Regions from separate parts of the Suilimivivens sp. genome, predicted to be linked through region 1. Evidence: predicted binding sites of a transcription regulator. Region 1 holds the regulator's gene; each other region holds the start of a gene.
The links. The regulator Rex, encoded in region 1, represses fermentation and respiration genes when NADH is low (regulators of the CRP and FNR family bind a similar motif). The targets are predictions, from matches to a motif close to ATTGTTAANTANTTAACAAT.
Positions count from the first base shown of each region.

Region 2: a site for Rex is predicted at 2,350-2,369, ahead of gap (type I glyceraldehyde-3-phosphate dehydrogenase). Genes of this name have one in related genera too.
Region 3: a site for Rex is predicted at 2,578-2,597, ahead of WJQ40_RS07275 (acetyl-CoA C-acetyltransferase). Genes of this name have one in related genera too.

Region 1 covers NZ_JAXXXI010000035.1:138,209-146,258, forward strand. The annotation lists gene WJQ40_RS05745 (2-isopropylmalate synthase) at 1-259, shown strand, start outside; gene WJQ40_RS05750 (GntR family transcriptional regulator) at 277-975, shown strand; gene WJQ40_RS05755 (NADP-dependent isocitrate dehydrogenase) at 990-2,198, shown strand; gene WJQ40_RS05760 (ABC-F family ATP-binding cassette domain-containing protein) at 2,193-4,112, opposite strand; gene WJQ40_RS05765 (redox-sensing transcriptional repressor Rex) at 4,251-4,895, shown strand; gene WJQ40_RS05770 (hypothetical protein) at 4,914-5,549, shown strand; gene WJQ40_RS05775 (NAD(P)H-hydrate dehydratase) at 5,598-7,133, shown strand; gene alr (alanine racemase) at 7,136-8,050, shown strand, end outside.
Region 2 covers NZ_JAXXXI010000008.1:12,508-20,557, reverse strand. The annotation lists gene WJQ40_RS01175 (phosphoglycerate kinase) at 1-1,146, opposite strand, end outside; gene gap (type I glyceraldehyde-3-phosphate dehydrogenase) at 1,252-2,280, opposite strand; gene WJQ40_RS01165 (histidinol-phosphatase HisJ family protein) at 2,550-3,368, shown strand; gene mnmA (tRNA 2-thiouridine(34) synthase MnmA) at 3,380-4,459, opposite strand; gene nifU (Fe-S cluster assembly scaffold protein NifU) at 4,467-4,910, opposite strand; gene nifS (cysteine desulfurase NifS) at 4,900-6,096, opposite strand; gene WJQ40_RS01145 (polysaccharide biosynthesis protein) at 6,237-7,589, shown strand; gene WJQ40_RS01140 (thiamine diphosphokinase) at 7,562-8,050, opposite strand, start outside.
Region 3 covers NZ_JAXXXI010000037.1:16,898-24,947, forward strand. The annotation lists gene WJQ40_RS07265 (hypothetical protein) at 1-1,357, shown strand, start outside; gene WJQ40_RS07270 (hypothetical protein) at 1,424-2,419, shown strand; gene WJQ40_RS07275 (acetyl-CoA C-acetyltransferase) at 2,661-3,845, shown strand; gene WJQ40_RS07280 (enoyl-CoA hydratase-related protein) at 3,930-4,715, shown strand; gene WJQ40_RS07285 (3-hydroxyacyl-CoA dehydrogenase NAD-binding domain-containing protein) at 4,818-5,690, shown strand; gene WJQ40_RS07290 (acyl-CoA dehydrogenase) at 5,744-6,898, shown strand; gene WJQ40_RS07295 (electron transfer flavoprotein subunit beta/FixA family protein) at 6,927-7,709, shown strand; gene WJQ40_RS07300 (electron transfer flavoprotein subunit alpha/FixB family protein) at 7,736-8,050, shown strand, end outside.

The DNA.
Region 1 (8,050 bases):
TACGGACAAGTTTTTAAACCGTCCGGCACTCTGTGCAGTCAGCAACACATCCGGTCTTGCAGGAATTGCACACTGGATCAATACTTATTTCAAACTGAAGGCTGAGAAGCAGCTTGACAAGTCAAGCCCACTCGTTGCAGAGGTCAAGAAATGGGTAGACAAACAATATGAAGAAGGCCGTGTGACTGTCATAACAGATGCAGAGCTGATCGAGCAGATCGCAATAGCCTGCAAAAGGCTTGACACAACTATCGGTTAGAGGGCAATGATAACAGAATGAGCAGTTATGATGTAAAAAAAGAAGTAACAGATAAATATTCCTTAAGAGGCAGAGTGTTTAACAGGCTCCGGGAGGATATTTTAAGCGGAAAGTATGAAGAGCACGAGGAGCTGAAGGAGGTTGCCATAGGGGAAGAGCTGGGAGTCAGCAGAACGCCTGTAAGAGAAGCCTTCAGGCAGCTTGAGCTGGAGGGACTGATCCAGATCATTCCCAATAAGGGTGCCTATGTGACAGGTATTACCGCCAAGGATGTAAAGGACATTTACATGATCCGTTCCTCCCTGGAGGGAATGTGTGCAAGACTTGCCACGGAGAATATCACAGAGGAGCAGCTTGAAGAACTGGAAGAGAATGTATATCTGGCAGCATTCCATGCGTCCAAGGGGCATATGGAACAGATGACGGAGCTGGATAACAGGTTTCATCATATCCTGTATGATGCCTGCAATTCCAAGATGCTGGAAAGACTGCTTGTAGATTTTCACCAGTATGTAGCAAGGATCAGACAGAAGACGCTTTCCACGAAGGAAAGAGGAATTGCATCCAATAATGAACACAGACAGATCATGGAGGCTATCAAGGCAGGCAATGCAGATGAAGCAGAAAGACTGGCAACCCTGCATATGAATAATGCCTATAATAACATGGTAAAGAATGGCCTGTACGATATTTATAAGAATGAAGAGCAGGAATAGGAGAGAAAGAGCATATGGCTGAGAAGATAAAAATGACCACCCCGCTCGTGGAAATGGACGGGGATGAAATGACCAGGATCCTCTGGAAGATGATCAAGGATGAGCTGCTTATTCCTTATATTGATCTGAAAACAGAATATTATGATCTTGGGCTGGAACATAGAAATGAGACTGATGACAGGGTAACTGTGGAGAGTGCGGAGGCTACGAAAAAGTATGGTGTGGCTGTTAAATGTGCGACCATTACACCAAATGCAGCCAGAATGACAGAATATAATCTGAAGGAGATGTGGAAGAGTCCGAATGGTACGATCCGTGCGATCCTTGATGGAACTGTATTCCGTGCGCCCATCGTAGTAAAGGGAATCGAGCCCTGTGTCAGAAACTGGAAGAAGCCGATCACACTGGCACGTCATGCCTATGGTGATGTCTATAAAAATACAGAGATCAAGGTGCCGGGACCTGGAAAAGCAGAGCTGGTGTTTACAGCAGAGGACGGAACAGAGACAAGAGAACTGATCCATCAGTTTACAGGAAGCGGTATTATCCAGGGAATCCATAATACAGATAAATCCATTACCAGCTTTGCGAGAGCATGCTTCTCCTATGCATTATCAACGAAGCAGGATCTGTGGTTTGCAACTAAGGATACTATTTCCAAGAAATATGATCATGACTTTAAGGATATTTTCCAGGAGGTATATGAAAAGGAATTTGAAGCGCAGTTTAAGGATGCAGGAATCACCTATTTCTATACGCTGATCGATGATGCGGTAGCCAGAGTCATGAAAGCAGAGGGCGGCTTCATCTGGGCCTGCAAGAATTATGACGGTGATGTGATGAGTGATATGGTTTCTTCTGCATTTGGCTCCCTTGCCATGATGACCTCTGTGCTGGTATCCCCTGCCGGTGTTTATGAGTATGAGGCAGCACATGGAACGGTACAGAGACATTATTATAAGCACCTGAAGGGGGAGGAAACCTCTACAAACTCTGTGGCAACGATATTTGCCTGGACCGGGGCACTCCGGAAAAGAGGGGAACTGGATGACCTTGATGATCTGATCGCCTTTGCGGACAGGCTGGAAAAGGCAACCTTAAAGACGATCGAAGACGGTAAGATGACAAAGGATCTTGCCCTGATCACATCCCTTGAAAATGTAACTGTTCTGAACAGTGAAAGCTTTATTAAAGAAATCAGAAAAACGCTGGAAGCCTTATAAGGCCTCCAGCGTTTCCCATTTTTCATATAATTCTTCAAGTCTTGCAGAGATGCTTTCTTTTTCCTTTGTCAGCTCCTGAAGCTTTGCCACATTGGTCGCATTTTCGGGAAGTGCCATTTCGTTATCAAGCTGTTTATCTTTTTCTTCCAGCTTTGCGATTTCTTCTTCACATTTCCGGATATCATTTTCCTTCTTGCGCTGCTTTGCCTGCTGCTCCTTCTGGGCTTTCCAGTCCTGCATGCCCTCGGAGGGCGGGGCAGGGGCTTTGGAAACAGTATTTTTCACAGCAAGATCTCCGTTTGGAAGATCACCGGTTTTCTTTTCCAGATAATAATCATAGTTTCCAAGAAAGCCGGTAAGCTGGCCGCCAGATAGTTCCAGGATCCTGGATGCCGTCCGGTTAATGAAGTATCTGTCATGGGAAACATACAGGACAGTTCCTTCATAGGCATTTACCGCATCCTCAAGGATTTCCTTGGAGGCGATATCAAGGTGGTTTGTCGGCTCATCCAGGATCAGGAAGTTGGATTCGGAAAGCATGAGCTTAGCCAGGGAAACGCGACCTCGTTCTCCACCACTTAAATCACGGATCAGTTTGAATACATCATCACCGGTAAACAGAAAAGCTGCAAGTGTATTACGGATCTGGGTACCGGTAAGAGAAGGGTACTCATCAGAAATTTCGTCAAAAAGCGTTTTGTCCGGATGCAGGACATGATGCTCCTGATCGTAGTAGCCAATATGTACATTTGTACCAAGTGTGATCGTACCACTGTCGGCAGGAACAAGGTCATTGATGATCTTAAGGATCGTGGTTTTCCCTGTACCGTTATCACCAATGATGGCTACGTGTTCGCCTCTTTTAATATCCATGCTGATATCCTGGAACAGGGAAAGGTCATCGAAGGATTTGGCAAGATGCTCTATATGAAGAACATCATTTCCACTCTGACAGCGGGGAGTCAGTGTCATATGGATATCAGCCCGGGTTTCCGTTGGTTTTTCAAGGACTTCAATCTTATTCAGCATCTTTTCCCGGCTTTCTGCCCGTTTGATGGATTTTTCACGATTAAAGCTTTTCAGCTTTTCAATGACTGCCTCCTGATGACGGATCTCCTGCTGCTGGTTCAAATAGGCATTTCTTGCAGCAGTACGCAGAATTTCCTTTTTGGCGGCATAAGCTGTGTAATTGCCAAGGAAGGTAGTAGCCTTTGTCTGATCAATTTCAATGATCTTGCCGGCAAAACGATCCAGAAAATAACGGTCATGGGAAACAGTAAGAACGGCACCCTTATAATTCAGAAGATAGTTTTCAAGCCAGGCAATTGCATTCAGGTCGAGATGGTTTGTTGGCTCATCGAGGATGATCAGCTCCGGTTTTTTCAGGAGGAGCTTTGACAGGGCGACTCTTGTTTTCTGACCACCGGAGAGAGTGGAAATCTGTTTGCCAAAATCCTCTTCGGCAAAGCCAAGTCCCTTTAGCACACCACCGATCTCACTCTGATAGGCATAGCCGTTTTCCAGTTCGAACTGATGGTTCAGCCTGGCATAGTTTTCCATGAGGCTGTCCAGCTCACTGCCGTTTACAGTATGCATTTTTTCTTCCATCTCACGGAGCTGTTTTTCCATGGCAATGACAGGTGCTTTGACAGAGAGTAATTCTTCATAAATGGTATTTTCACTGTTTACATTCTGGTTCTGCGCCAGATAGCCGAAGGAGGCCTCCTTTTTCAGGGTGACGATACCGGAATCAGCAGGCAGCTCCCCAACGATGATACGCAGCAGAGTAGTTTTGCCCACTCCGTTGATACCAACAATTGCTGCTTTGTCGTGCTCTTCAATATGGAAGGAAACATCCTTGAGGATGGGTTTTTCATTAAAGGCTTTGGATAGATTCTGACAGGATAAAATCATAAAAAAATGTCCTTTTCGTATTTGTTTTTATCATCTTAGAGTGTAGCGTTTTGGCGGCTTTCTGTCAATGCAGGAAGAATTGACATTTTTTTAACATTGAGCTATGATAAAATTATTAATCATATGGGAGCTGGTATTGTGGAAAATAAAGGAATATCACAAGCCGTCATAGGACGGCTGCCAAGATATTTCCGGTATCTTGGTGAACTGAAGGACCAGGGGATCGAGCGGGTTTCCAGTCAGGAATTAAGTGATATTATGAAGGTGACTGCTTCCCAGATCCGGCAGGATTTCAACAATTTCGGTGGCTTTGGACAGCAGGGCTATGGATACAAGGTAGAATATCTCTATGGCGAGATCGGTAAGATACTTGGTCTTGATCAGACGCATAATCTGATCATCATAGGTGCCGGAAATCTTGGTCAGGCGCTGGCCAATTACATGAACTTTGAAAGAAGAGGATTTTTATTTCGGGGGATATTTGACAATAATCCGGCGCTGTATGGCAGGAAGATCCGGGATATGGAAGTGCTTCCCATGAGGGAGCTGTCGTCCTTTGTCAGAGAGAATGCGATCGACATTGCAGTGCTTACCATTCCAAAGAACTGTGCAGTAGAAGTAGCCGAGGAACTGGTCAAGGAAGGAATCCGTGGCATCTGGAACTTTGCACATGTGGATTTGAATGTGCCGCCGGATGTACAGGTTGAGAATGTACACCTTTCAGACAGTCTCATGAAGCTGACCTATAATATTAACCGATATGAAACACATTATGATGCCTGATGATTGGAGTGAGGAAACGTGGCAAAATCAGACGAAGAATTCAGACATGCCCTTTCTGGCAGGAAGCTGCCGCCATTGACATTGGATCACCAATGGCACCAGCTGGTTGTAAGCATAGGGGCAGAGAAGAAGATTCACACACTATCTGCAGAACAGACAGAGCTGTTAAAACAGCAGGCCGGTGCGGCGAATGAATTGAAGAAGCTGAAAAAACTGAAAAAAAGACTGATGGACGAGATCGTTACACTGGCTGAGACCGGATGTGACGGGACAGATAAGAAGGCTGAAAAGAAGCTGGATGAGCATAAAGCACTGATAGAAGAATGTAACAGAAAGATTGATGAATGCGAGGATCTTCTGATCAGTCTGCCGGGAGAACTGGATGAGGTCAATCGTAAGCTGATGCTGAAGACCATGGAGATTTCCTATGACCTGCTTAAGAAAAATGGGCAGGAAATTGAAACTCTCACAGAATGGATTGATTCTACGAGAGAAGAATTAAAGGAAAAGCTGGTGAGAAGGCAGGAGATGCAGGGAACCAGCCAGAATATTTATACTTATATGCATAATGTCTTCGGACCGGAAGTAGTCGATATATTTGATCTTCAGAATTTTAAGCCTGTTATAAAAGAACAGGAAGAAAAGAAATCATAGAAAGTCTGCCCGCTGGCGTACTTTCTATTTCTTTTTGAAGGGGGTTTTATGGAGTATATTGTTACATCCAAAGAGATGAGAGTGTGTGACATGACAGCGATCAAAGACTGTGGGATACCTGCCATGGTACTGATGGAGAGAGCGGCACTTTCTGTGTTCTCTGAGATAGAGGCATTTCTCTCTGAAACGATCCGTATTGCAATATTTGCAGGCTGCGGAAACAATGGGGGAGATGGACTTGCACTTGCAAGGCTGCTGGCAGAAAAGGGGATCCACGCTGATATTTTCCTGATAGGAAATACAGAGAAGCTGAGCATGGAGTGCGGGAGCCAGCTCTCGATCCTGAAACAGCTTGGTATTACAGTCAATAGCAAATCAGCAAAAGCAGAATATGATATGGTAGTGGACTGTTTGTTTGGAACAGGGCTGACAAGAGAGATCACAGGGATATATGAAGAAGCTGTCAGGGCAATCAACTGTTATGGTGAAAAGGGAAGCAGAGTGATCGCTGTGGATATCCCTTCAGGAGTCTGTGCAGATTCCGGGAAGATACTGGGGTGTGCAGTGAAGGCTGAGCTTACTGTTGCTCTTCAGTATGGAAAAGCAGGACACTATCTGTATCCGGGGAAAATGCTGTGTGGTCATACCGTGGTTCATAATATTGGTATCCCAGAGTCTTTCAAATCAGGAAAGGAGCCTTCGTTTTTTTCATACAGGGAAGAAGATATACATGGGATTCTGCCAGAGAGAGCAGCGTTTGGCAATAAAGGAACCTTCGGGAGGATACTGCTTGTAGCGGGAAGCAGGGATATGGCTGGAGCAGCACTTCTGTGTGGAAAAACAATTTTAAGAAGTGGTGCCGGTATGCTGAAGATCATTACAGCTGCCGAAAACAGGGATCTGATCTTAAGGGAGCTTCCGGAAGCCATGATCTATGCTTATGAGGATAAACCTGAGGAAGAAAAAGTAAGGCAGAGTATAGCATGGGCAGATGTGATCGTGGCAGGATGCGGGATCTCTACAGATGAAAACGCAGAGCTGCTGATGGAAATGATCCTGGAACAGGGAGAAAAAAGAGCAGTTATTGATGCGGATGGTCTGAATCTGATCGCAAGGGAAGGCTCTCTGCAGGAAAAGCTGTTAAAATATCAGAAGGGCAGGGTGATCCTGACACCCCATCCAGGGGAATTTATCCGTCTTGCAGGCATTTCCATGAATACCTACAAAGAAAATCCGGCATTTTATTTAAAGAAGCTGGCAAAGGAGTATGGCTGCGTGATAGCAGGCAAGGATGCGGTAACACTTGTTGCGTCACCGGATGAAAGGATGGTTTATTTGAACAGGACAGGAAATGACGGGATGGCTACTGCAGGAAGCGGGGATGTGCTTGCCGGTGTCATTGGGGCACTGTCTGCTTCACTTGAATATTTTCAGGCAGCATGCTGTGGAGTATTCCTCCATGGGCTTGCCGGAGATATGGCTGCAGAAAAGCAGGGAAAACGGGGAATGCTGGCATCTGACATTTCTGCTGAACTGAAAGAACTGCTGAAGGAAGAAACAGCAGAGAGGGAAAAGAGGATCTGATCATGAAGGAAGAATATCAGAGGGTATATGCACAGATCGATCTGGACGCACTGATCCGGAATGTGCAGCATATAAAGACCAATATGAAGCAGGGGGTAAAGTTGATCTGTGTGATAAAGACGGATGCTTACGGACATGGCGCAGTGCCGGTCGCAAGAGAGCTGGAGCAGCTTGAGGAAGTAAGTGGTTATGCTGTGGCAACAGCAGAGGAAGCACTGGCTCTCCGGAAAGCGGGTGTGCGGAAAATGATCCTGATTCTTGGGTATACATTTCCCTACAGCTATAAGGAATTGATACGGGAAGATATCAGAATGGCGGTATTCCGGGAGGATACGCTCATGCAGCTTGCGGAGGCCGTCAGGGAACTGGAGAAGGAGGGGATACACAAGAAAGCAATAGTCCATGTGAAGGTGGACACAGGTATGAGCAGAATTGGGATCACACCGGATGAAAGAGGACTTTCCTTTGTACAGAAGCTTCTTGCAGTGAAGGAGATTGAGGCAGAGGGGATTCTGACACATTTTGCAAGAGCAGATGAGGAGAATAAGGCTTTTACAGAGAAGCAGTTTGAAAGCTTTTCTTCCTTCATCAGACTGATAGAGAAGGAAACCGGCCATATTTTTGCAATCAGGCACTGTGATAACAGCGCAGGGATCATTGAGCTGCCACAGGATGATCTGGATGCCGGGAGAGCAGGGATCATTCTTTACGGTCTCTGGCCATCTGATGTGGTGTCAAGGGAGATCGTTGAACTGACACCGGTACTGTCCCTGCATAGCAGTATTATTTATATTAAGGAAATAGAGAAGGGAACACCGGTAAGCTATGGAGGCACCTTTGTTGCAGACCATACCATGAAGATAGCGACCATACCGGTAGGATATGGAGATGGCTATCCAAGGGGACTTTCCGGTAAG
Region 2 (8,050 bases), on a different contig from region 1:
AATATGGCTCATCTTGTCAGCGAAACCAAGCTGGTTAACTGCTGCTGCAGAATCACCACCACCAATGATTGTAGTTGCATCTGTTTCTGCAAGAGCCTTAGCTACTGCGATAGTTCCCTTTGCAAGAGTAGGGTTCTCGAATACACCCATAGGTCCGTTCCAAACAACAGTCTTAGCAGACTTAACAGCATCAGCATAGAGGGCTGCTGTCTTGGTTCCGATATCAAGACCTTCCTTATCAGCAGGGATCTTGTCAGCATCTACTACTTCTACCTCAATAGGAGCATCGATAGGATTCGGGAACTCTGCAGCTACTGTAGTATCGATAGGAAGAAGCAGCTTCTTACCGAGCTTCTCAGCCTTATCCATCATTTCCTTACAGTAATCAATCTTCTCATCATCAACCAGAGACTTACCGATTTCATATCCTTTAGCCTTTAAGAAGGTAAATGCCATACCACCACCAATGATCAGTGTATCGCACTTCTCAAGAAGGTTATTGATAACGTTCAGCTTGTCTGCAACCTTAGCACCACCAAGGATTGCTACGAAAGGTCTTACCGGATTCTCTACTGCGTTTCCAAGGAAGTTGATTTCCTTCTGCATCAGATAACCAACTACACAGGAACCACCCTTAGCACGAACAAACTTGGTAACACCGGCTACGGATGCATGTGCTCTGTGGGAAGATCCGAAAGCATCACATACATAATCATCACAAAGGTCAGCCAGTTCCTTGGAGAACTCTTCTCCATTCTTGGTCTCCTCTGCACCACGGAAACGTGTATTCTGAAGCAGAACAACATCGCCATCCTTCATAGCTGCAACAGCCTCTGTAGCAGCAGATCCTGTTACATTGTAATCTGCTACAAAGTTTACAGGCTTGCCAAGTTTCTCAGAAAGTCTCTTTGCTACAGGTGCAAGAGATTCTCCTTCGTTAGGGCCATTCTTAACCTTTCCAAGATGGGAGCAAAGGATTACCTTTCCGCCATCTGCAAGCAGCTTGTTGATTGTAGGAAGAGCTGCTACGATACGTGTCTCATCTGTAATCTCACCATTCTTTAAAGGAACGTTGAAGTCACATCTTACAAGGACACGTTTGCCTTTTACGTTGATATCATCAACTGATTTCTTATTTAATCCCATGATTCAATCCTCCAAATTTATTAAAGCATTATCCCGTACAAAAAAGGTCCGGTCCATAAGACCGGACCTTTAGACAGGTCTTTCTTTCAGATACTTATAACTGAATTAGCCTAACTCAGCGAAGTACTTAATTGTACGAACCATCTGGCTTGTGTAGGAGTTCTCATTGTCATACCAAGAAACAACTTCTACCTGTGTCTTTCCATCCGGAAGAGGGCTAACCATTGTCTGTGTAGCATCGAATAAGGAACCGAATCTCATTCCAACGATATCGGAAGAAACGATCTCTTCTTCGTTGTAACCGAAGGATTCTGTAGCCTGAGCCTTCATAGCTGCGTTAACTTCTTCCTTGGTAACTGCCTTGTCTACTACTGCGAATAACAGTGTTGTAGATCCTGTAGGGGTAGGAACACGCTGTGCAGCACCGATCAGCTTGCCGTTCAGTTCAGGAATAACAAGTCCGATTGCCTTAGCAGCACCTGTTGAGTTGGGAACGATATTTACAGCGCCTGCACGGCTTCTTCTCTTGTCGCCCTTTCTCTGAGGTCCGTCAAGGATCATCTGATCGCCTGTGTAAGCGTGGATTGTGCACATAATACCAGACTCGATAGGAGCAAGGTCATTTAATGCCTTAGCCATAGGAGCTAAGCAGTTTGTTGTACAAGAAGCTGCAGAGATGATCTTGTCATCCTTTGTCAGTGTCTCGTGGTTTACATTGTAAACGATTGTAGGAAGATCATTTCCAGCAGGAGCGGAAATAACAACCTTCTTAGCACCAGCATTGATATGAGCCTGTGCCTTAGCCTTAGAGGTATAGAATCCAGAACACTCAAGAACAACGTCTACACCGATCTCGCCCCAAGGACAATTGTTTGCATCGGGCTCTTTGTAGATCTTGATTGTCTTACCCTTAACGGTAATTGTTCCAGCTTCGTCATCAGCAGTAACCTGATCCTCTTCTCCGATAGCTACATATCTGCCCTGTGAAGAGTCATATTTTAATAAGTGTGCTAACATAGAAGGTGTTGTTAAGTCGTTGATTGCAACTACTTCATAACCTTCAGCACCAAACATCTGTCTGAATGCCAGACGACCAATACGGCCAAAACCATTAATTGCTACTTTTACTGCCATTTTAGTTTCCTCCTAAAATTGAATAAATTTTATATTATTTCGCCATCCAGGAAAACTTATCTTCCATAGATTGACAAAATTTTATCAGCACGATTATTTTACCTAATTTGTCCGGAAAGTGCAAGATGTAAATTTAAAAATATTCCTGTTTCCCTGTAAATTTAATGTAATTTTTATAAATCCCCCTCTTTTCTCTTCTGATTCATTGCATTTTCCTAGAAAATCCACTAGACTTGGGATTAAGAAGAAGAGAATGGAGGTCATTTACTTTGACGATCACCGCAGACTATCATTTACACACCCACAATTCCGGCGACAGTACGGCACCCATGGAGGACATGATAAAGAAGGGGATTTCTCTCGGGCTCACTACCATGTGCTTTACCGAACATATGGATATGGACTATGTGTACGGAAAACCCGAGGAAGCCGGTATGTTTGAATTAAACACCGATTCCTACCTGTATGAACTGGCTACCTTAAAAGAAAAATATGAAAATCAGATCCAAATCCTCTTTGGTGTGGAGCTCGGAATCCAGCCTCATCTCCAGAAGGAACTGAACCGGTATTCCAGAAGCTACCCTTTTGATTTCATCATAGCTTCTTCCCATATCTGCCACGGAAGGGATCCCTACTATCCGTCCTTTTATGAGGGGCGCAGTGACGAAGAAGCCTACCGGGAATATTTTTCTTCCATCCTTGAGAATCTGGATGTCTTCAGCAATTTTGATGTCTACGGTCATTTGGATTATGTTGTCCGCTATGGAGCAAGCAGGGATAAGGATTACTGCTATGAAAAATATCAGGATATCTTCGATAAGATTCTGATCCGTCTTCTGGAAATGGAACGTGGCATTGAATTAAATACCGCTGGACTCCGCAAAGGAATGAAGGATGTTCACCCCTGCACAGGCGTTTTAAAGCGCTATAAGCAGCTTGGCGGTGAGATCATCACGATCGGTTCAGATGCTCACGACCCGTCCGCTATCGCCGGTGATTTTGACAGGGCTGCTGACGTTCTGCGTGAATGCGGTTTCAGTTATTACACTACCTTTGAAAACCGGATCGCCGATTTCCACTGCCTGTAATTAAGGCGGCCTCATCCTTCGATGCTGCCGCCTCCAAGTACATATTCTCCATCATAAAATACGACAGCCTGTCCGGGTGTTACCGCCCTGACGGGCTTTTCAAATTCACAGAAGATCCTGTCTTCTCCTGCTTTCCTTATCCGGCACCATTCTCCCGGATGGGAATATCTGATCTTGGCAAATACACGCCTTTCCTCCGTCAGATCCGGAATGCTCATGTAGTTGATATGGCTGCAGGTCAGGTGATCTGTCATCACATCTTCCGCTTCTCCAATTACTACTTCATTGGCCTCCGGTCGGATTTCTGTCACAAAAACCGGATGTCCCATGGCAATGCCAAGTCCTTTTCTCTGTCCGATCGTATAATGGGTGATACCGAGATGTCTGCCGATCACTGTACCGTCCTTTAAAACAAAGTTTCCTTCTCCCGATACCTTTCCTCTTCTTTCCCTTTCAATAAAACCTGCATAATCTCCATCCGGTACAAAGCAGATATCCTGGCTGTCCGGCTTATAGGCCACTGGCAGATCATTTTCAACTGCCATTTTCCGGATCTCATCCTTATGATAAGCCCCTACCGGCATCAGCGTATGGGAAAGCTGATCCTGGGTCAGATTATAAAGTGCATAGGTCTGATCCTTCCTTGCCGTTACGGAATTGCGGATCGCATACCTGCCATTCGGAAGCTGCTCAATCCTTGCATAATGACCGGTAGCGATATAATCTGCGCCAATCTCCAGACTTCTCTGCAAGAGGGACTCCCACTTCACATAACGGTTACAGGCAATACAGGGGTTTGGTGTCCTTCCCTGCAGATATTCACAGGTAAAATAGTCCATGACCTTTTCCCGGAACTCCTGCTTGAAATTCATCACATAATAGGGAATATCCAGTACCTGTGCCACTCTTCTGGCATCCTCAACTGCTGAGAGTCCGCAGCATCCACCGTGTTCCTCTTTCAGTGCCTGCTCTTCATCCTGCCAGATCTGCATGGTCACACCGATCACATCATATCCCTGTTCTTTTAAAAGCAGGGCGGCTACAGATGAATCTACGCCGCCCGACATTCCAACTACAACCTTCTTTTTCATAAAAGCTTTAATACTCTTCCTCTTCCGCTTCCTCGCCCTCATGGATATCTGACTTGGGTTTGGAAAGACCTTCGATGGTTATGTGGTTCTTTTCTGCATAGTCCCAGAGTGCTGCATGAATCGCCTCTTCTGCCAGCAGGGAACAGTGCACCTTAACCGGCGGAAGTCCGTCAAGTGCTTCCATAACCGCCTTATTAGTCACTTCCATGGCTTCTTTAATACTCTTACCCTTAACAAGCTCAGTTGCCATGCTGCTGGTCGCTACAGCTGCACCGCAGCCGAATGTCTTGAATTTGCAATCCCTGATGATCTGATTGTCATCAATATCCAGATAGATACGCATAATATCGCCGCATTTTGCATTTCCAACAGTACCTACACCGCTGGCATTCTCAATCTCGCCCACATTTCTCGGGTTATTAAAATGGTCCATTACCTTTTCACTGTACATGCTTCTTTTCCTCTTTCTTAATAAAGTCTTCGTAAAGCGGTGACATACTGCGGAGTCTTTCCACAATTCCCTTCAGTTCATCTGCCACAAAATCAATTTCTTCCTTTGTATTCTCCTCACTTAACGTCATGCGCAGGGATCCATGTGCGATCTCGTGAGGCAGTCCTATCGCCAGAAGGACATGGGAGGGATCCAGCGAACCTGATGTACAGGCTGAACCGCTCGAAGCACAGATTCCTTTCATATCCAGCATGATCAGCAGGGATTCTCCCTCAATGAACTGAAAGCTGAAGTTTACATTGTTCGGCAGTCTGTCTGTTCTGTGTCCATTCAGTCTACAGTAGGGAATTTCCTTCTCTATTCTTTCGATCAGATAATCACGAAGCTCTGTCTCTTTCCTGGTACGCTCTTCCATATTGGCAAAGTTCTTCTTTACTGCAGCAGCAAGTCCGACAATACCTGGAATATTCTCTGTACCGGCACGGCGGCTTCTCTCCTGTGCTCCGCCATGTACAAAGGAACGGATCTTAACACCTTTTCTGATATATAAGAAACCAATACCCTTGGGACCATTGATCTTATGTCCGCTGGCAGACATCATGTCGATGGGAAGTTCATCCACTCTTGTCTGCACATGTCCATAGGCCTGTACTGCATCCGTATGGAACAGAATGCCGTGCTCTCGGGCAATTTCTCCGATCTCCTTAATAGGTTGAATCGTTCCGATCTCATTATTTGCAAACATCACAGAGATCAGGATCGTATCCGGACGGATTGCCTTTTTCAGCTCATCCAGTTTAAGTACCCCATTTTCATCTACATCAATATAGGTAATGGAAAATCCTCTTTTTTCCAGATATTCGCAGGTATGCAGAATCGCATGATGCTCGATCTTCGAGGTAATAATGTGCTTTCCTTTGCTCTCATAAGCCTCTGCAGTCGCAACTAATGCCCAGTTGTCAGATTCGGAGCCACCTGCTGTAAAGTAGATCTCCTGTGCCGATGCACCAATGCTCCCTGCAATCTCCTCTCTGGCCTCTGTCATGGCTTTTTTACTCTCTGCTCCAAGAGAATAAATGCTGCTGGCATTTCCATAATACTCTGTAAAATAGGGCAGCATGGCATCCACCGCTTCTTGTGCGGTTTTGGTCGTTGCTGCATTATCAAGATAGATCAGCTTATTCATTTTGATCATTAAATCCTTTCTCTGTTTGCCCTAGTAATCAAGTAGGTTGTCTCGCAACAATATACCATTTCTTCCCTGTTCTGTCAATTTCCAACTCTGCATATATTAGCATTAACACCTGCAGGAGATGATATCCTTTCATGCGCCATTTCTCACTGAAAAATCCTCTGGTTTTCGGGACGGTCGTTTTAACCATCACCGGCTTTGTCAGCCGGTTTATCGGCTTTTTTTACCGTATCTTTCTGTCAAGGGTCTTTGGAGCAGAAGGTATGGGGATCTATCAGCTTACTGCCCCTGTGCTCGCACTCACCTTTGCTCTTTCTGCTGCCGGGATCCAGACCGCCATCTCCAAGTTTGTGGCAAGAGAAACCTCTACCAGAGATTATCGGTATTCTTTTGTTTATTTATTCTCCGGTCTTACTCTTTCCCTTGCGCTCTCCATTCTGTGTGCTGGCTTTGTTTACTGCTTTTCAGAACAGATCGCCGTACGCTTTCTTATGGAAGACAGGACTGCTCCTCTTCTTCGCATTATCGCTCTTTCCATTCCCATGGCTGCCGTTCATTCCTGCATCAACGGTTATTTCTACGGGATTAAAAAAACCGGCATCCCTTCGATCTGTCAGCTCTCCGAACAGCTCATGCGGGTTGGCAGTGTTTATGTGATCTATGTCCTATGTCAGAAAAGAGGATACTCTCCAACAATCAGCTTTGCTGTCATTGGTCTGGTCATTGGTGAATGTGCTTCTATGCTGGTGTCCCTGATCGCTGCCTGGGCTCACTTCTCTGGAAAATTGAATACATCATCTGCCTCTTCAAATGTGCCTGTCCATCTGCACCGCGCTCTTTCTGATATGCTTCATCTGTCCATTCCACTATCTGCCAACCGTGTGATCATCAATTTTCTGATGAGTGTAGAAGCTGTTTTCATCCCGGCGCAGCTCCTGAGATACGGATATGCTCATCAGGCGGCTCTCAGTATCTACGGTGTTCTGACCGGTATGTCCCTGCCGCTGATTCTGTTTCCAAGTGCCATTACAGGCTCTGTCTGTGTCCTGCTTCTTCCTGTCGTTTCGGAAGCGGATGCCACCGGCAATCAACATATAGTAGAAAAGGCGATTCAAAAATCTGTCAAATATGGTTTTCTTCTGGGCAGCGTCTTTACTCTGATCTTTTTCCTTGGCGGCTCTTTTCTTGGAAATCTTCTCTATCAGAACGAAGCTGCCGGCCGCTTCATCAGCGTTCTCGGATTTCTCTGTCCTTTAATGTATATTGCATCTACCCTGAGCAGCATCCTGAATGGTCTTGGCAAAACAGGTCTGACCTTTCTGTACAGCATGATCAGCCTGCTGGTCCGTCTGTTCTTCGTCTTTTTCCTGATTCCTGTAATGGGAATTAATGGTTACCTCCTTGGACTTCTGGCAAGCCAGCTTGTCCAGACCCTGCTCTGCCTGTATGCGGTACGTGATTATGGAAGTGCTCCCGGCTTCCACTGATTATCATATATTACAAGAATACGTCCTCTTTTTACTGATACCGATGCTGCCTGTCCGGTAAATTCATTACTGACTCCTATCGGGAAGTTATCAGAAAGAACCGCATCTGCTATTTCATATTTCAGGTTCTGCAGAGTCACACCTTCTGCCTTTTCCCCGTAAGAAAAAACAGATACATAACCGTCTGCTCCTTCGGGAAAACAAATCTTTTCTCCTCCGCTGATCATTGTGATCACCTGTTTCTTTCCTATCAGCCAGCCTCTGGCACCATGCTTCTGCAGATAAGAAAGGCACTGCACATTAGCATAGCTGTGATCCACTCTTCCACCAAGACCGCCATATAGATAAAAATACCGGTAACCTCTTTTCAACCCTTCTTTGATGCCGGAAAGCGTATCCGTATCATCCTTTTCCGGCTGCAGTACGACTTTTTCTTTACATTCCGGAATATAATGCAGGGA
Region 3 (8,050 bases), on a different contig from region 1:
TTATGTCTGCAATCTGACATTCCTTGTTCCCCTGCTGGAGCGGATCAGAAAGAAGAACGTAATCACCATGACGATCGGCGCTGTACTGCTGTGGCTGTTCCCTTCCATGGTGGAAGCCTTCTGGATGGACGGATGCTGCGCAGATTTTACCATGGCTGTGATCTATGGGGCATTCCTGACAGCAGTTCTTGACAGAGAGGGGCATTCTTCCCTGTTTTATTACGGAAGACAGGCCTGTTATCTGATGGTACTGGTGCTCTGCAAGAATACAGGGGTGGTCTGGCTGTTCTTTGGACTTTTATTTACACTGCTATATCACTTTCTGCACAGAAGGGATGAAATATTTGCACAGGACCGAAAGGCAGTGAAAAGAGGACTTATAGCTGTGGTATGCCTGCCTGCGCTGACAGAAGGAAGCTGGCTTTTCTTCTGCCTGATGAACAGAAGGGTTGCCAAGCTGACAGGCGCTGCGATCCATATGGCGACAGGAAGCATGAACATTCCGGATGTACAGGAACAGATGATAGATGCCTTTCTGACAGCCTTCCTGAAATGGCCGCTGCACCGGTATTCAACAGCCATACTGAATTTAAGTCCGCTGATGCTGGTGCTTCTGGTGCTGGTTATTTATGCCCTGCTTGGGATCCGGAAAAAGATAACCGGCAAGGACAGCAGATTCCTGCTTTTGTTTGCCCTGCTGAGCGCAGCGTGCTTTTACAGCCTGAACCTGATCAGCCACCTGACGATCTTTGCAGTGGAAACGCAGTATCTGGAGCCCTTTGGCATGGTGTCCTCGATTGAACGGTACGGAGCACCTTTTACGATAGGAAGCCTGTATCTGACCGCATATCTTGTACTGAGGTCAGAAAATGCTGTTCGGGGGCTGCTGCTCTGTGCTATACCGGTTCTTCTGACGGCAGATTATCAGGGGTCTTACCGGGCACTGACCGGCTACAGGAATACTATAGAAGAGATCCGGCAGGAGAGAGAAGACATCGTAGATGAAAAGGCAGAGGCCTTTCTGGCGAAGATCGGTGCAGGAACGAGGAAAAGCATCGGCCGTGTACTGTATCTCCGGGATCTGTCGGATATCAGCTGGGTAAGGAATGCCTATGTCAGCTTTGAAGCAGCACCGGTATCTGTGATGTACGGAAATATCAGCGGAGAGACGACGGACAGCGCAGCACTTTTAAAGACGATCGAGGAGTCCCATGCAGGCTATCTGTATGTAGAGCCTCTTGATGAAGAGAATCAGGAGCTGTTTGCACCCTTCATGGACGGAACGGAGTTTTCCTATGACACGCTTTATCGGATCACAGAGAACGATGGAAGGATATTGCTAGTACCGGTAGCATGAAACGTCCTTTCATTTGCTATAATAAATGTGTAAAAGGAAATTTTATGTAAGCGAAAGGGGAAAAGAATGAAGAAAAAGACAGCAGTACTGACGGCGGGCTTCCTGTCACTTGGTGTATTGGTACTCGCTTCCAATATGACAGCAGATGGCAGGGAAGGAGCAAAGGGGAAGACGATACCGTATACACTGGAAATCACGCTTCCGGGAAATGCGGCAGATGGCAGCATGATCTGCTTCCAGCAGGCATCACAGGAAAGCGGAGAAAGTAAGGACAGTGAAGATAAAGCCCATGAAAATGCCTCCGGCAATCTGGTGATCGGGTACAATCAGGATACCGGCAGACCGTCCGTTTTCTTTACCGGGCAGGAAGAGATCATCCTGAATGAAAAGAATGAGCTGGTCTGGAAGGACTGCAGGCAGCCGGTTATCCTGACAGATAAGATCCAGGTCGTATCGACACCAGATTACAATTATCGTTTCCTGATGAAGGATGCAGAGGGCAGGGAACAGATCCTTTCCTTTTCCTATGCAAAAATGCAAAGGATGCCGGATCAGGCAGTGACGGTTTCGGAAGAAGGCACTCCCATCGTGAACGCAGCTTATGTGACAAAGATGAAGGGAACCGCACTTTTGCAGGGAGAGATCAGGAATCTCATCGAAAATGGCTATGAAGAGCTGGCAGGCTTCCTGCAGAAGCTGGCAGATGAAAAGATCGCTGTTTCAGCGGACGGCTCCGTGGTTCCCGAGGGAGAAATGCTTCCGGCAGGCATGGTACTTCTGTCAGCGGCAAGCCCTGTGAGCCGTGTGAATGTCAGTGATGAGACACTGTATTCCTGGAGCGCCTTTTTTGACAAGGTCGAAGAAATCCGTAAGGAAGATGAGTGGCAGGCCTATCTGGAAAGCCTGAGAAGCCAGGAAAAGAAGGAAGAAGCGTCAGTGACAGTGCCTGCTGTACCGGCAGCACAGGCACCGGCAGGAACGACGCAGCCGGCACAGATAGAACCTACAGCGGTACCAACTCAGACTCCCACCGAGATGCCGAATACAACATCAGGTGTGTGACAACATATCTGAAAGCTTCAAAGACGTTTCGCTCTTCATCAGAACGAAGCGTCTTTTTCAACTTCACGTCCAGTGGACGAATGCCCTTTCAACAAATGTCTTTTCTGTGAATTGTGATTGCAAAAGTAAAAGCCCTATGTTATAATGATTTCTGTGGCAATGACAAAAAATTAACAATCGTTGCAGACAGCCGGTAAGGCTGAAATTTTATACAAAATGATTCAAACGGAGGAAAGAAATAATGGCAAAGAAAGTTGTTTTAGCCGGTGCATGCCGTACAGCGATCGGTACCATGGGTGGCTCTTTAAGCACAACCCCTGCTGCTGAGCTTGGCGCAATCGTAATCAAGGAGGCACTTCAGAGGGCTGGAGTTGCTCCGGAAGCAGTAGATCAGGTATACATGGGATGTGTTATCCAGGCTGGACTTGGACAGAACGTAGCCCGTCAGGCATCTATCAAGGCAGGACTTCCGATCGAGGTTCCCGCTGTTACCATGAACGTTGTCTGCGGTTCCGGTCTGAACTGTGTAAACCAGGCAGCACAGATGATCATGGCAGGAGATGCTGACATCGTTGTAGCAGGCGGTATGGAGAACATGTCCCTGGCACCCTATGCTGTTCCTCAGGCACGTTATGGATATAGAATGAACAATGGTACTTTAGTTGACTGCATGATCAAGGATGCCCTTTGGGATGCATTCAATGATTACCACATGATCACAACTGCAGACAATATCTGCAGAGAGTGGGGACTGACCAGGGAAGAGCTGGATGAGTTCGCATTAAAGAGCCAGTTAAAGGCTGAAGAAGCACAGAAGAACGGTGCTTTCGAGAACGAAATCGTACCTGTAATGGTTAAGAAGAAAAAAGAAATGATCGAGTTCAAGGTAGATGAAGGACCCCGTCATGGTTCTACCATCGAAGGACTTGCAAAGCTCCGTACCATCAATCCTGACGGATTTGTTACTGCTGGTAATGCATCCGGTATCAATGATGGTGCAGCAGCAGTCGTTGTTATGAGCGAAGAGAAGGCTAAGGAGCTTGGCGTTAAGCCCATGGCTACTTTCGTAGCTGGCGCACTTGCAGGTGTAAGACCTGAGGTTATGGGTATTGGACCTGTTGCTGCTACCAGGAAGGTTATGGCTAAGACAGGCATGAAGATCGAGGACTTCGATATCATCGAGGCAAACGAAGCATTCGCAGCACAGTCTGTTGCAGTAGGTAAGGATCTGGGAATCGATGTTGACAAGCAGCTCAACCCCAATGGTGGTGCGATCGCTCTTGGACATCCTGTTGGAGCTTCCGGATGCCGTATCCTTGTTACACTGCTTCATGAGATGCAGGCAAGAGGAGCCAAGACCGGTCTTGCAACTCTCTGCATCGGCGGTGGTATGGGATGCTCTACAGTCGTTAAGATTGAAGACTAAGCATATTTTAAGGAAAATAAGTAAGCAGGCTTAACTTCTTAGGTCTGCTTACTTCTGTGAACAAAATAAAAAGGAGTTAATACCATGGAATTTGTAACATATGAGCAGAAGGGTGCTTATGCCATTATCACCATCAGCCGTGAGAAGGCACTGAACGCACTGAATTCTACAGTACTGGACGAGCTGAACGCTGTTCTGGATGCTGTAAACCTTGATGAAGTAAGAGCACTGATCCTGACAGGTGCAGGACAGAAGTCCTTCGTTGCAGGTGCAGATATCGCTGAGATGAGCACACTGACCAAGGCAGAGGGCGAAGCCTTCGGTAAGAAGGGAAATGATGTGTTCCGCAAGATCGAAACCTTCCCGATCCCTGTGATCGCTGCAGTAAACGGATTCGCACTTGGCGGCGGATGCGAGATCTCCATGAGCTGTGATATCAGAATCTGTTCTGACAATGCCGTATTTGGACAGCCTGAGGTTGGTCTTGGCATCACACCCGGATTTGGCGGTACACAGAGACTTGCCCGTCTTGTAGGCGCTGGCATGGCTAAGCAGATAATCTACACAGCAAGAAACATCAAGGCTGACGAGGCTTACAGAATCGGTCTTGTAAACGCTGTTTATACACAGGAGGAGTTACTTCCTGCAGCAGAGAAGATGGCAGCAGGCATTGCAAAGAATGCACCGATCGCTGTCCGCAACTGCAAGAAAGCGATCAACGAAGGTCTTGATGCAGACATGGATCAGGCAATCGTGATCGAAGAGAAGCTTTTTGGTGACTGCTTTGAGACAGAAGACCAGAAGTATGGAATGGCATTCTTCCTTGACAAGAACAAGGAAAAAGTAAAAGAGCCCTTCAAGAACTGCTGATTTCTGAAAGCACAGATCTGTAAATGACAGTCGGCGTAGTGCCTGCGGCAGGAAACCGGCTGTTAAGAATAAAAGATAATGAAAATCTCAGGAGGAAAAGAAATGAAAGTAGGTATTATCGGTGCCGGTACTATGGGACAGGGTATTGCAAAGGCATTTGCCCAGGTTGACGGATATGAAGTAGCACTCTGCGATATCAAGCAGGAGTGGGCTGACGGCGGAAAAGCAAAGATCGCCAAAGGCTATGCTAAATTAGTTGAAAAAGGAAAATTAACACAGGAAGCAGTAGATGCTATCCTTGCAAAGATCACTCCCGGTCTGAAGGAAGACCTCTGCAAAGACTGTGATCTGATCGTTGAAGCAGCATTTGAGAACATGGAAGTAAAGAAGACAACCTTTGCAGAGCTTGACAAGATCGCTAAGCCTGAGTGTGTATTCGCTTCCAACACATCCAGCCTTTCCATCACAGAGATCGGAAACGGACTGAACCGTCCTATGATCGGTATGCACTTCTTTAACCCTGCTGACCGTATGAAGTTAGTTGAGGTTATTGCCGGTGTAAATACTCCTGTAGAGACAGTTGACACCATCAAGAAGATTTCTGAAGAGATCGGAAAGACCCCTGTACAGGTTAACGAGGCAGCCGGTTTCGTAGTAAACCGTATCCTTGTTCCCATGATCAACGAAGCAGCCTTCATCAAGATGGAAGGTGTTTCAGATGTAGCCGGTATTGATGCAGCTATGAAGCTTGGCGCAAACCATCCTATGGGACCCCTTGAGCTTGGTGATTTCATTGGTCTTGATATCTGCCTTGCTATCATGGATGTTCTTTACAATGAAACAGGTGACAGCAAATATCGTGCATGTCCTCTTCTCCGTAAGATGGTCCGTGGCGGTAATCTTGGTGTTAAGAGCGGCAAGGGTTTCTATATTTACAATGCAGACAGAACAAAGACCCCTGTTGATGCACAGTAATTTTAATTGAGGATTCCCTCAATAACATATATTTAATGGAGGATATAAAAATCATGGATTTTACGTTAAGCAAACAACATGAAATGGCGAGAACTCTTTTCAAAGAGTTTGCAGAAAAAGAAGTTAAGCCTCTGGCTCAGGAAGTAGATGAGACAGAAGTGTTCCCCAGAGGAACAGTTGAGAAGATGGCTAAGGCTGGCTTCCTTGGAATTCCGGTTCCGAAGGAATACGGCGGACAGGGATGTGATCCTTTAACCTACGCTATGTGCGTTGAGGAGCTGTCCAAGGTTTGTGGTACTACAGGCGTTATCGTTTCTGCACACACCTCTCTTTGCTGTGATCCTATCCAGACCTATGGTACAGAAGAGCAGAAGCAGAAATATCTGGTTCCTCTTGCAAAGGGTGAGAAGCTTGGTGCTTTCGGTCTGACAGAGCCCGGAGCTGGTACTGATGCACAGGGTCAGCAGACAAAGGCTGTTCTTGATGGTGACGAGTGGGTTCTGAACGGATCCAAGATCTTCATTACCAATGGTAAGGAAGCTGATGTTTATGTAATTTTCGCTGTAACAAGCGTTGTAACCGATGCTAAGGGCAGAAGCAAGAAGATGATCTCTGCTTTCATCGTAGAAAAAGGAACTCCTGGATTTACCTTCGGTACCAAGGAAAATAAGATGGGTATCCGTGGTTCATCCACATACGAACTGATCTTCACAGACTGCCGTATCCCCAAGGAAAACCTGCTTGGTCAGGAAGGCAAGGGCTTTGGTATCGCTATGCATACTCTGGATGGCGGACGTATCGGTATCGCTGCACAGGCTCTTGGTCTTGCAGAGGGCGCTCTTGACAGAACCATCGCTTATGTAAAGGAAAGAAAGCAGTTCGGCAGAGCAATCGGTGCTTTCCAGAATACACAGTTCCAGTTAGCTGATATGGCTACCAAGGTTCAGGCTGCACAGTACATGGTATACAGAGCAGCTATGGCTAAGGCTACCCAGAAGAGCTACACAGTAGAAGCTGCTATGGCTAAGCTGTATGCTGCAGAGGTTGCTATGGAAGTAACAACCAAGGCTGTTCAGCTCCATGGTGGATATGGTTATATCAGAGAGTACGACGTTGAGCGTATGATGAGAGATGCCAAGATCACAGAGATCTATGAAGGTACATCTGAAGTACAGAGAATGGTTATTTCCGGTTCCCTGCTGAAATAAGAATGAAAGAATAAGGAGAGATAATACAATGAAAATCGTTGTTTGTGTTAAACAGGTACCTGATACAAAGGGCGGCGTTAAGTTCAATCCCGACGGTACACTTGACAGAGGTGCGATGCTTACTATCATGAATCCTGACGACAAGGCAGGTCTGGAAGCAGCACTTAGATTAAAAGACCAGTATGGCGCAGAAGTAACTGTTCTGACAATGGGTCTTCCCAAGGCAGAAGAAGTTCTTCGTGAGGCAATTGCAATGGGCGCTGACAAGGGTATCCTTGTAACAGACCGTGTTCTTGGTGGTGCTGATACCTGGGCTACCTCCCAGACACTGGCAGGCGCACTGCGTAACCTTGAGTATGACCTGATCATCACAGGCCGTCAGGCTATCGATGGTGATACCGCACAGGTTGGACCTCAGATTTCCGAGCATCTTGGAATCCCGGTAATCTCCTATGCACAGAAGATCGAAGTAGAAGGCGACAGCGTGATCGTTGAGCGTCAGTTCGATGACAGATATCACGTATTAAAGGCAAAAATGCCCTGCTTAATTACAGCACTTGCTGAATTAAACGAGCCCCGTTATATGACTCCCGGCGGAATCTTTGATGCTTACAAGGCTGACATCACCGTATGGGGAAGAGCAGATCTGAAGGATGTAGATGATTCCAATTTAGGTCTGAAGGGTTCACCTACCCAGATCGCTAAGGCTTCCGATAAGGTAAGAAAGGGAGCAGGCGAGAAGGTTAACCTTGATGCAGCAGCTTCAGTTGATTATATTATTGACAAGTTAAAAGTTAAGCACGTGATCTAATTAAGGATGATAATGGAGGTTCCAAAATGAATATTCAAGAATATAAGGGAGTTTTTGTCTTTGCACAGCAGGTAGACAATGAACTCAGCGGAATTGCTTTAGAATTAGTTGGTAAGGGAAAAGATCTTGCCAAGGATTTAGGCACAGAAGTAACAGCAGTTTTAGTTGGCAGCGGAATCAAGGGTCTTGCTGACGAGCTTGCTGAGTATGGTGCTGATAAGGTCATCGTTGTAGATGATCCTGAATTAAAAGAGTACAGAACAGAGCCTTATGCACATGCACTGGCATCTGTGATCAATGAATTCAAGCCTGAAATTTTCCTGGTAGGTGCTACTGCAATC